3 regions of the Pantoea brenneri genome follow, and region 2 is predicted to be linked to each of the others. Evidence: riboswitches for the same ligand, from Rfam matches in the RefSeq annotation. Region 2 holds a riboswitch; each other region holds the start of a gene.
What was found. A riboswitch is a leader RNA that binds a small molecule or an ion and turns the genes downstream of it on or off. The one in region 2 is predicted to bind thiamine pyrophosphate.
Positions count from the first base shown of each region.

Region 1 (4,199 bases), on a different contig from region 2:
ATTCAGTGTCAGCATGGCGGCCCGGTAATTTTTCCATCAGGGTGAACAGCAACAAACAGAGCAGCAGCAGCAGCAGGGCGGTCACTGCACCGTCGGCACCGCGATAGGCACCGATCTGTTGATAAAGGTAGAACGGCAGGGTGCGGAAGTCGGCATTGCCAAACAGCGCCACCACGCCAAAATCACCGATCGACAGCACGCAGGCAAACGCCAGCGCCTGTGCCAGCGGACGTTTCAGCGCACGCAGTTCTATCAACCGCAGCCGGTTCCAGCCGTGGATATCCAGTGAATCGCATAGCCTGCCGTAGCGCTCGGCGACGTCACGCATCGGGTTTTCCAGCACTTTCAGCGCATAGGGAATGGCGATCAGCGCATTAGTGAAGATCACCAGCCCGTCTGCCGACGCCGGCAGGCCAACGGTGGCGTTAAACAGCAGAAAGAAGCCGGTCGCCAGCACGATGCCGGGCATCGCCAGAATTAGCATGCCGCTGGTGTCGATCAGCTGTGCGGCGAGCGGGCGCTGACGCAGACGCAATTCGCGACTGCTCCACAGCAGCATCAGCGTCAGTATCACGCACAGCAGGCCGGCACCGACCGCGATGCGCAATGAGGTCAGGGTCGCCTGCCACAACGCTGGCTGGGCCAGTGCGCCGCGCAGTCCGCCGTGCAAGCCATCCACCACTACCGCCGCCAGCGGCGGCAGCAGCAGCAGTAACGCCAGCAGAATCAGCAACCCATCCGTTAGCCGGGCCAGACGCGAATCCTGCGGATCGCGCCAGCCGTGCAGCTGGCTGGTGCCGGCGGGTATCGCTTTACTGAATCGCTGGCTGAGCAGCACCAGCGTCAGGCAACAGCTGAGCTGAATCAGCGCCAGCAATGCGGCGCGACCGGGATCGTAGTCGTAGCTGAGTGCCTGAAAGATCGCCAGTTCAATGGTGGTGGCCTGGGGGCCGCCGCCCAGCGACAGCACGGTGGCGAAGCTGGCGAAGCAGAGCATAAAGATGAGCGCGCCGGTCGGCAGCAGCTGACGACGCAACCACGGCCATTCCAGCAGGCGAAAGTGGTGCCAGCCGCGCAGATCAAGCTGTGCGGCCAGCTGACGCTGCTCCGCCGGTATGCTCTCCAGCGCCTGTAGCATCAGGCGCGTAGCTAGCGGCAGGTTAAAAAAGACATGCGCCAGCAAAATGCCCTGCAATCCATAGGGCGAGAAGTGATAGTCGATGCCCAACCACTGACACAACTGTGCCAGCCAGCCGACGCGGCCATAAACCGTCAGCAGGCCGAACACCGCCACCAGCACCGGCAGCACCAGCGTCATGGCGCACAGACGCAGCAACAGCTGACGGCCGGGAAAGCGGCGGCGATAGAGGGCGCGCGCCAGCGGCACCGCAGGCAGCAGCGACAGCAGGGCGGAGAGCAGCGCCTGACCAAAGGAGAACGCCACAACGTGTTGCAGGTACTCATCCAGCAGCACGCTACGCCAGTCGGTGACCGGCGCGGCATTCCACAGTGAGATAAAGGCGAACAGCGCCACGCTGATTAACAGCAGCGTGGCGAGCGAACCGGGGATCAGCCAGCGCGGCATTAGCGGCTGACGGCGCGTTGCCACTGACTAATCCAGCCAGAGCGCTGGCTGGCTACCTCTTCCGGCGAATAGTGCAGCGCGGTGGCGGGCACCTGCAGCGTGGCGAAGCCAGCAGGCAGGGTGGTATCGATCACCGGATACATCCAGTTGCCGGTCGGGATGGTGTTCTGGAACGCCGGCGAGACCATAAACTGCATGAACTGCTGCGCCAGTTTCGGCTGTTTACTGCTGGCTAACTGCGCAGCAACCTCGACCTGCAGATAGTGGCCTTCGGCAAACGGTGCGGCGGCGTAGTTCTCTTTTTTCTCTTCGATAATGTGATAGGCCGGCGAGGTGGTATAGCTCAGCACCAGATCGCCTTCGCCTTTCAGGAACAGACCGTAGGCTTCACTCCAGCCCTTGGTTACCGTCACGGTTTTCTGCGCCAGCTTTTGCCATGCCTGCGGGGCCCGATCGCCATAGACTTTCTGCATCCACAGCAGCAGACCTAATCCCGGGGTACTGGTACGCGGATCTTCATAGATGACCCGCCATTTTTCCGGGCTCTCTACCAGCTCTTTCAGGCTTTTCGGCGGATTTTTCAGGCGGGTTTTGTCATAGACGAAGGCGAAATAGCCATAATCAAACGGAACAAAGGTGCTGTCGTGCCAGCCGCCCGGCAGCGTCAGCTGCGCGGTATCGACCTTGCTGGCGGCAAACAGACCGGTTTTTTGCGCCGCCTGCACCAGATTGTTATCCAGTCCCAGCACCACATCCGCTTTGCTGTTTTTGCCTTCCATTCGCACGCGATTCAGCAGCGACACGCCATCTTCCAGCGTGACAAATTTCAGTTCGCAATCGCACTGGGCTTCAAAGGCTTTTTTGACCGCCGGACCGGGGCCCCAGTCAGCGGAGAAGGAGTCGTAGGTGTAAACCGTCAGAACCGGTTTGGCAGCCAGTACCGGGGTGGAAAGTAACAGCAGCAGTGGCAGAACTTTGTTAAACACTTTGCGCTCCTTCAGGAGAATAGGGGATGAGTCGCAAAGGATCTGAGCAGCAGGTCTCTCAAATCCCTACGTCGGTATTAACCGAATCAGGTTCGACGGGTCTCTCTCAGCCGTTTGCGGTCAGCAGGCGGCACCCCGTTGAGAACGTCACATTCTAGTCATTTCAGCGTCAGCGCGAAAGCGTTACAGCGCGGGCGGCGCAAACCAGGCAGATTTAAAATCGAACCAGCCGAGGGTATTCATCCGCACGCCGCGCATGCTGCGCTGACCTTCAAGCAGCAGCCAGTGATGGAACAGCGGATGCAGACCGGCCTCTTCCACTAACCGCTTGCTCCATTCGGCCAGCGGCAGCGTTTTTTCACGCCAGCGGGCGGCATCAGCGTGCCAGTCGATCGGCAGGCAGTGATGCAGCAGCGGGACCTCATACAGCTGGGCGAACAGCGACCAGGCCAATGGCAGTGTGAAGTTCACGCTGCCGAGCCAGATGTCGCTGTCGGCGTCGCCCTGATGCCAGCATTCGTAACTGACCTCGCGCGTCTCCAGCGTGACGCCGTGCTGCGCCAGCAGCGGACGTAACGCATTAGCGATCCCTTCGTGCTCAACGTGCTGGCTGTACCAGGTGAGCGTCAGATGAGTCAGGCCGGGCGGCTTTTCGACCGGGGCCAGATCGCGGCGGTGATGCCAGCGCGGCAACAGACCATACGCCGGAAACCAGTAGCGCTGATAGCCGACGCCGGCGTGGTTGAGCAGGGCGATAGGATTAAACAGATAGCTGACCCAGCGCCGTATCGCCTCGTCACGGCCTTTTTCCGAACGCTGATCGAACAACAAATAGTAGCAGCCTTCTTCCAGCCGGCTCTCTTCCTGGATCTCATCCGCGCCGTCGCCCTGCAGGCGCACGCCCGCGTAGACCAGCTCATCGCTGATATCCGGCAATACCCAGATAGAGACGTCATCAATCAGCGCGCGAAAGCCAAAGTAATCATCAAAGGCTTCTATCTTCAGCTGACTTTCCTGATTACGGATCACGCTGTAAGGACCGGTGCCGATCGGCTGGCGGGCAAAGTCAGGCTGCGTGGGCCATTCGCGTGGCAGGATCATCGCGCTGACGCTGGCCAGCAACCAGGGTAACCAGTCGTCGGGCTGGCTTAAGGTGATATCCAGCGTCCACGGAGCGGGCGAGTCGAGCTGTTGAATATGGGAAAACAGCGGCTGCTGACGCTGACGTTCCAGCGTGGCGATAACATCGGCCATCTCCAGTTCGCGGCCATGATGAAAGCGAATCGCCGGACGCAGAAAGAAGCGCCAGTGGAGCGGGGAAGTCTGCTGCCAGTGGTGGGCAATATCGGCCTCAATTTCCCCGTTTTCCTCATTTATGCGCGTCAGGCCATTAAAAATCTGACGGGCAATATGGGTTTCGGAGCGGCGCAGGGCGGAGCCCGGCAGCAGATTCAGCAGCGGGCGGTAGTAAAGCACCCGCAGAATGTGTTTTCCCTGACGGAAACTGCGGCCAAGGTGAGCACCAATCATCTGCCTGACCTGATTCTTATCGCCGACCAGCTGCACCAGCTGATCGATGCGATCCTGATCCAGCAGATCCTCAGCGCGCTGCTGCTGTAGCGCCAGTC
Region 1 is NZ_JBCGBG010000003.1:416,446-420,644, forward strand. It holds gene thiP (thiamine/thiamine pyrophosphate ABC transporter permease ThiP) at 1-1,609, opposite strand, end outside; gene thiQ (thiamine ABC transporter ATP-binding protein ThiQ) at 1-15, opposite strand, end outside; gene thiB (thiamine ABC transporter substrate binding subunit) at 1,585-2,571, opposite strand; TPP riboswitch at 2,617-2,719, opposite strand; gene sgrR (HTH-type transcriptional regulator SgrR) at 2,755-4,199, opposite strand, start outside.
Region 1: it holds a riboswitch for thiamine pyrophosphate, as region 2 does, so the genes downstream of both, thiB (thiamine ABC transporter substrate binding subunit) here and tenA (thiaminase II) in region 2, are expected to answer to the same signal.

Region 2 (4,199 bases):
ATCTCGGCTGGCTGTCGGTGGCAATTATGGGTGCCATCTGGCCGCTGCTGGTGATGACCGGAATGCACCGGGTGTTTACGCCGACCATCATCCAGACCATTGCTGAAACCGGCAAAGAGGGAATGGTGATGCCGTCCGAAATCGGTGCCAACCTGTCACTGGGTGGCTCGTCGCTGGCGGTGGCGTTCAAAACCAAAAACCGTGAACTGCGTCAGACCGCGCTGGCCGCGGCGGCGTCGGCGATTATCGCTGGCATTTCAGAACCGGCGCTGTATGGCGTGGCGGTCCGGCTGAAACGTCCGCTGATAGCCTGTTTAATCAGCGGCTTTATCTGTGGCGCAGTAGCCGGTATTGGCGGCCTGGCCAGTCATTCGATGGCCTCGCCCGGCCTGTTTACCAGCGTACAATTTTTTGATCCCGCTAATCCGATGACTATCGTCTGGGTCGCGGCGGTGATGGTGCTGTCGGTCGTGCTGTCATTTGTGCTGACGCTGATTTTAGGTTTCGAGGACATTCCTGAAACCGAGCCAGCCACAGCGGCCGCATCAGCACCGGCTGCGGTAACCGAGCGAACCAACGCGATTAACGCCAACTAACGGGCAATGCTGACCCGAAACAGAGGATTTCATGTCTGAATCAAGATTCCCGCAAGGATTTTTATGGGGCGGCGCGTTAGCCGCCAATCAGGCTGAGGGTGGCTATCGTGAAGGCGGAAAGGGCTTAACCACCGTTGACATGATCCCCCACGGTCCGCACCGGATGCCGGTAAAGTTAGGCCTGGAGCAGCGCTTCACCCTGCGTGACGATGAGTTTTACCCCAGCCACGACGCAATTGATTTCTATCATCGCTATCCGGAAGACATCGCACTGATGGCGGAAATGGGATTCAGCGTATTTCGTACCTCCATCGCGTGGAGCCGTCTCTATCCGAATGGGGATGAGCTGACGCCTAATCCGCAGGGGATCGCTTTTTACCGCGCGGTGTTTGAAGAGTGCCGGAAATACAATATCGAACCGCTGGTTACGCTCTGTCACTTTGATGTACCGATGCATCTGGTTACTGAATATGGCTCGTGGCGCAACCGCAAGATGATCGACTTTTTTGCCCGCTATGCTCGCAGCTGCTTTGAAGCGTTTGACGGTCTGGTGAAGTACTGGCTGACCTTTAATGAGATCAATATTCTGCTGCACAGTCCGTTCTCGGGCGCCGGGCTGGTGTTTGAAGAAGGTGAAAATCATGAGCAGGTTAAGTATCAGGCAGCCCATCATGAGCTGGTGGCAAGCGCGCTGGTGACCAGAATCGCCCATGAAATAAATCCGGCCAATCAGGTCGGTTGCATGCTGGCAGGCGGCAACTTCTATCCGTGGTCAAGCAAACCGGAAGATGTCTGGGCAGCGCTGGAAAAAGACCGGGAAAACCTGTTCTTCATTGATGTGCAGGCGCGCGGGTACTATCCCGCCTACGCGGCCCGCCTGTTTCGTGAAAAAGGAGTCAGCCTGCAGATTGATGACGGCGATGCGGAGATCCTGAAAAACAGCGTCGATTTTGTTTCGTTCAGCTACTACGCCTCGCGTTGCGCGTCGGCGGAGATGAACGAGCTTAACAGCAGCGCCGCCAACGTGGTGAAATCTCTGACCAACCCGCATCTGACGCGCAGTGAATGGGGCTGGGGCATTGACCCTCTTGGCTTACGCATCACCATGAATATGATGTATGACCGCTACCAGAAGCCGCTGTTTCTGGTCGAAAATGGTCTGGGCGCACGCGATACCTTCAATGATGCCGGTGAGATTGAAGATGATTACCGCATCAGCTATCTGCGTGAACATATCCGGGTGATGGGCGATGCGATTGCCGACGGAGTACCGGTGATGGGTTACACCAGTTGGGGCTGCATCGATCTGGTTGCCGCCTCGACCGGCGAAATGAGTAAACGTTACGGATTTGTTTATGTCGATCGTGACGATCTGGGCAACGGTACGCTGGCGCGCAGCCGGAAAAAATCGTTCTGGTGGTATAAAAAAGTCATCGCCAGCAATGGTGAAGATCTGGAGTGACGCTGTCACCTTGTATCGACAGAACAGGCTATTCTGGTCAGCCGACCCGCAGCAACAAGCGGGCTGCTGGTTGAGCTGGCCTGCGGCCTGCCGTTGTATTCAGCTAACAATTATCGTATAACAAACGTCTCCGAGGGGTGTCCTGTAATGGGCTGAGATGGCGCAAGCCGAACCCTTTGAACCTGATCTGGGTCATGCCAGCGAAGGGACGGGTCGGCAGCGTTTCTGCACCATCTTCTGCGTTTTTGCCTGTTCTTCATCGTATGCCCGGATCTCCTTATGTTAACGAACCGTTAATGGGGATCCTATGTCACTTGCACTTTTCGAGACCGGCTTTTATGGCCGCCTGCGTCAACAGGCTGGCGATCACTGGCACGCCTACGTGTCGCACGATTTTGTGCAGCAACTCGGTCAGGGTCAGTTGCCTCCCGCCGCTTTTCGTCATTACCTCACCCAGGATTATCTGTTTCTGCTGCACTTTGCCCGCGCCTATGGACTGCTGGTCAGTAAACTGCAGGACCCGGCAGCACTGCGCGCGGCTACGGCTTCTCTCAACGCCATCGTCAATGAACTGCCGCTGCATGTGGCTTACTGCCAGCAGTGGGGAATCAGCGAAGCTGCGCTGGCCCGCCAGGCCGAAGCCGTTGAAACAATCAACTACACCCGTTACGTGCTGGATGTCGGCCACAGCGGAGATGCACTTGAATTGATGACCGCGTTAATGCCATGCGTTGCCGGCTATGCTGAAATCGGCCTGACGCTGTTACATCATCCCGCGACGGTGCTCGCAGACAATCCTTACGCCGACTGGATCCGCAATTACGGCGATGCCGATTATCTGGCCGGCGTCAGCGCCGCGCTGAATCTGTTTGAAACCCTGGCCCACCAGCGCGCCGGGGCTGAACGATTCGATCAGCTGGCGACGATATTTACCACCGCCACCCGACTGGAATCTGCCTTCTGGCAGATGGGCCTCGACCCGCAACTGACGTCATCCCAATGAGCCGTTCAACGCTGTTATCACCGCCGGGCATCTCTGTCCGTCAGCTCAGGCTGGATTTGGGATCGCATCGGCTATTCGACTCACTCAACCTGGAGATCCCTGCGGCGGCCTGCACTGCGCTGCTGGGTGCCAGCGGCGTCGGGAAAAGTAGCCTGATGCGGGTCATTGCTGGCCTGACGCCGCCGACTTCCGGCCAGATCAGCGGCAGTGATGGCCTGCCGCTGGCCGGTCGGATCGCCTGGATGGGCCAGCAGGATTTGCTCTATCCGTGGCTGAACGTGGAGCAGAATGTTTGCCTCGCCAGCCGTCTGCATGGCGAAAAACCGGACCGCGACTGGGCGCATCATCTGCTGGCACGGGTCGGTCTGACTCGCTACGCAACGGCGCGGCCCGCCACGCTATCTGGCGGCATGCGGCAGCGGGCTGCGCTGGCGCGCACCTTATATGCACGAAAGCCGATCGTCCTGATGGACGAGCCCTTTTCCGCGCTCGACGCGCTGACCCGCAGCCAGATTCAGACCCTCGCCGCCGGGGTGCTGGCGCAGCATACCGTGTTGCTGATTACCCACGACGCGGCGGAAGCCTGCCGACTCAGCCATCATATGCGGGTGCTTACCGGCTCAGGCATTGAACCCTGCCCGCCATTAGCGGGTCAGCCGCCGCGCGCGCCTGATGATGCTGGCGTGATGCGCAGCCAGGCCGCTTTACTGCAACAGCTGGCTAAGGTGGCGCTATGAAACACCTCAGCCGCTTTGCCCCGCTGTGGCGTGGTATCACTCTGTTCTGCGGCCTGATTGCGCTGTGGTGGCTGGTGACGTTGCTGCCGGTGCCGGCGTTTTTGCTGCCTTCGCCAGCAGCGGTCGCGCAGGCGTTATGGACCAGTAAGAGCTGGCTCGGCTATCACAGCCTGATTACCTTCACTGAAATTCTGAGCGGTATGATGATTGGCGTGGCGCTGGGTTGCCTGCTGGCGCTCGGCATGACTTTTTCGTCGCGTCTGCAGCGCTGGATGATGCCGCTGGTGCTCACCAGTCAGGCGATCCCGGTATTTGCGCTGGCACCGCTGTTAGTACTGTGGTTTGGCTTCGGCATGAGCGCCAAAGTGGCGATGGCGGTACTGGTGATTTTCTTCCCGGTG
Region 2 is NZ_JBCGBG010000002.1:45,366-49,564, reverse strand. It holds gene ascF (PTS cellobiose/arbutin/salicin transporter subunit IIBC) at 1-596, shown strand, start outside; gene AABB92_RS11045 (6-phospho-beta-glucosidase) at 628-2,058, shown strand; TPP riboswitch at 2,182-2,284, shown strand; gene tenA (thiaminase II) at 2,366-3,061, shown strand; gene AABB92_RS11035 (ABC transporter ATP-binding protein) at 3,058-3,798, shown strand; gene AABB92_RS11030 (ABC transporter permease) at 3,795-4,199, shown strand, end outside.

Region 3 (4,199 bases), on a different contig from region 2:
TGACCCGGCAACGGTGCCGTCCCGCCGCCTCAGCGCGGGATGGCACATCCACCGCTACCACCACTGATGAAAATGGTGCACCGGCCCGATTCCCGTACCGACCTCCAGTGAATCCGCCTGTAACAACGCCTGCTGCAGCCAGGCTTTCGCTTCGGTGATCGTATCAGCCCAGTCGGCGTGACGCGGACGCAAAGCCGCCAGCGCCGCTGACAGCGTGCAGCCGGTGCCGTGAGTATGACGGGTATTAACCCGCGGCGTGCTGAACCGCTGCTGGCCCGAAGGGGTGATCAGCCAGTCCGGGCTGTTATCAGCCGTCAGGTGACCGCCCTTGATCAATACCGCCTGACATCCCGCCGCCAGCAACGCCTCGCCCTGCGCCCGCATCTGCGCTTCGCTCTCCGCCACCGCGCACCCCAGCAACGCTGCTGCTTCCGGCAGATTCGGCGTAATCAGCGACACCTGTGGTAACAGCAGTTCGCGGACGCTGGCAATCGCATCGGCGGATAACAGCGGATCGCCGCTTTTCGCCACCATCACCGTATCCAGCACCACGAAAGGAATTGCGCTACGTCTCAGCCGTGCCGCAACCTGCCCGACGATGGCGGTTTCCGACAACATGCCAATTTTCGCGCTGTCGATACGCACATCGTCCAGCACCGAATCAAGCTGGGCGGCCACAAAGTCAGCATCGATTCGGTAGACCGACTGGACGCCATGGGTATTTTGCGCCACCAGCGCGGTGATCACGCTGGTGCCATACGCGCCCAGCGCGGAAAAGGTTTTCAGATCGGCCTGGATCCCTGCCCCGCCGCTGGGATCGGTCCCGGCGATGGTCAGTGCATTAATGCGTTTCATGGTCCACCTCCAGCGTCCAGAGCGCATCAAGAAACGCCGTGGCAAAACTGCCGGGGCCGGCTGAGCTTGCCGCCGCCTGTTCACCGGCCCGCGCCATCACCTGACAGGCACTGGCGACGTTGAGCAGCCGATCGCCGCTCAGACTGCTGAAGCCAGCCACCACCGCCGACAGCGCACAGCCGGTACCGACCACCCGCGTCATTAACGGGCTGCCGCCGCGAATGGCAAAGGTGCGCTGACCGTCGGTGGCGTAATCTACTTCGCCGGTCACAATCACCAGCGTCTGATAGTCGCGAGCCAGCTGCCGGGCGGCCTCCAGCGCTGCATCCGCCTGATGCAGGCTATCCACTCCGCGTCCGCCGCTGGCCTGTTGCGCCAGCGCCAGGATCTCTGAGGCGTTACCGCGGATCACCGCTGGCTGCTGGCTCAGCAGCCGCTGGCAGAAGGTGGTGCGCAGCGTCAGCGCTCCGACCGCCACCGGGTCCAGTGTCCAGGGCGTTCCCGCCTGCCTGGCGGCCGTGACCGCCGCCTGCATCGCCTGCTGGCGCTCAGCGGTCAGCGTCCCGACGTTAATCAGTAAGGCATCGGCAAAGCCGCTGAACTGCGCGGCTTCCTCCGCATCAATCACCATCGCCGGTGAAGCGTTGAGCGACAACAGAACATTGGCGGTGAAGTTTTGTACCACGTCGTTAGTCATGCAGTGCACCAGCGGTGACTGACGGCGGAAACGGTGCAGAATGGGCGCGAATTGCGCAGCAGAAAGGTGTTGAGATTGATCTGTCATCATAGCTCCCAACCGGCGAATAAGAAGGCGAATGCGGTCAGGCATCAGACTTCCCTACGCTGGCATTATCCAGTTCAGGTCAGCGGGTTTTTCTCAGCCTTCACGTGGAAGGGCACCCCGAGTCATGTTGATTACATTTCTTTATTAATTAGTGAGTTATGTGAGTTTGCTTTTTGTCTACGGTTGTTTTTACGAATCTCACTACTGAGCATTGTACCCCAGTCTGTACCCCATTTTGTACCCCACAGGAAAGCAAAAAGCTTGATTCTTCTTCATCCATATAAAACGGTTATAGATAGAATCTATGGACAGAATTAATCATTATTATCGCCAAATGAAGTTTTGAATCATGTTTAGAAAATGAAGTAGATGCCCTACTTTATTAATTACTTACCGCTATGTAATTACCTTCAACAGAAATAATCTGTAGAGACAATAATTAACTGATATTTTCTCATGAAACAAGGTTTTTTTATGACCTATACTAAAATCTGGAAGCCAAATTTTATACACGTAGGCATTAAAATGAAAGTAAAAGAGAATTCAGAAATTGAAATATTATCTAATCTAAAAAGCCTGGAAGAAGAATATGATGAAATGATGTATTTCAACAATTCCCCACCAGATATGAGTATTGTTGCAACAAAATGGATGCAACAATATCTTAGCAAAAGAAAAAATAATGGAGAATAAAAATTGAAAAAAAGGGAAATACGCACCAATAGAAAGACGCTGAATAAATCAGTACGTAAAAAAACAATTGCATCAGAAATATCACTGACTTTTGATCAGTATGAAAACATTCTATGTAGCGATATGACCTCAGCACGAATATGTAACATATTAAAAGTGCGATTACCAAAAGGATACATAGAGAAGCTAAGAAATAACAAACTCACGAAATACAAAAATTGGTATCAAAAAATAAAATTTAAGCATTTACACAGCCCTCGGCGAAACAACTAATCTCTCCCCCCAAAAAAAAGCCGACTCACTCGCATGAATCGGCCTTTCTAAATTTATCAATATGGAGCGTGTAAATAATTAACCCTACATTTATTTTACCAAATTTAAGTGTGTATCTGCTGAGTATGGTTCAGGAAGAACATATATTTTATGTGATATAATTAATAAGTGTGCTAATGGAAAAAATATTAGAAACGATTAATGATTCTATCCTATATTAAGTATGCTGTCTGATAATACAATATAGCGTTAACAATAGCAAACAGCATATCAATTACTGAAAGATGACATTCAAGCTGGGATGGCAATATTTAAACTGTAATAAAAAAGCACCAGAATCTTTCGGTTATAATACTTTTGAAAATGGCATTAATGCCATCAACTAATGAATTGCAAGTTAAGAATGCAAAAGAAATAGCTGATGGTAATAAAGGAACAAGACATACATTATAAACTTATTTAATCATATCCGCTAATTAATAAAAAACATAATTATATTAGACTTGGTGGTTATAACAGGATTTTTTATGGCAGGCAAAAAACAAAATTTTAACAATGCTGAATTTAAAAATATAGCTGGTAACTTTAGTAGTTACAATGATCTTACATTAAATGGAAAAAAAATTGTTAATGAGATTATTACTAAGTGTTCTGGTAAGAAAGGATATCCACACAAGAAGGTATATTATGTACTTTTTAATATTTATGAAGTGAATACAGACACTATTAAGTACTCGTTAGATTACTATTCAGCTAAGTACAAAGAGGATTCACTACCAACTATTAATACTGTCCGTAAGTTTCTTACAATCATTAAACAGTTATCTGTAGCATTGGTCACAGCACATAAGAAAGGCGTAAGACTGTTTAAGGCAGCTCAGGATGGACACTATTACTTAACGCCAGTCGATAAGTACGAAATTGATAAGATATATGATAACGGGTCATCAGCACAGGAAATTATTGCAATACTTCAGAATATGATTGATGATTCTGCGAAATAATTGCTTCGCAGAATTATAGCCTTACTTCGCAAGATGAGTACAGATACGACCAAAAAACACCATGTAAACACGCTAATTCATTGATTTTATTACGGTATAATGTACCTTTCACTATCTTGCGACCTTATATTAATATTAACCGATACTCCGTTAATTCAAAGAATAGTGTCTTACTGATATTCAGCCTCTGAAGAGACTAACTTCGCTTCGCTCGTCAGCCTCTTAAAAACCAAATATTAGATCGTAACGTTGCGATTTTCTCGCGGTACTCGAAAAGACGCAAGGCGTTACTTCTCGCTTTGCTCGATTGGTGTTAGTACAGCAAGTGAAATACCTAAAGTGAATTGGTAAGTACGACGTGCCTTGTCAGTACTGGCCCGAGCGAAGCGACCCCGATCCGATTAATCCCCTTTCATGATGGTGCTGAGGACAAAACGCACAGGAAGCCCCTGAAGTGGAAGTAGCTAAAAACAGTAATCACGTATCTAATCTGTCAGAAAACGCCTCAGAAATGCACTGAGAGCGTTAAATTACAGTTGATTAAGTACTACCATTACTTCTCCCAGCACATCAAAGGAAGATAGTGAATC
Region 3 is NZ_JBCGBG010000001.1:475,375-479,573, reverse strand. It holds gene AABB92_RS02155 (GntR family transcriptional regulator) at 1-3, shown strand, start outside; gene thiD (bifunctional hydroxymethylpyrimidine kinase/phosphomethylpyrimidine kinase) at 55-855, opposite strand; gene thiM (hydroxyethylthiazole kinase) at 842-1,639, opposite strand; TPP riboswitch at 1,674-1,769, opposite strand; gene AABB92_RS02140 (hypothetical protein) at 2,114-2,332, shown strand; gene AABB92_RS02135 (hypothetical protein) at 3,133-3,609, shown strand; gene AABB92_RS02130 (XRE family transcriptional regulator) at 4,140-4,199, opposite strand, start outside.
Region 3: it holds a riboswitch for thiamine pyrophosphate, as region 2 does, so the genes downstream of both, thiM (hydroxyethylthiazole kinase) here and tenA (thiaminase II) in region 2, are expected to answer to the same signal.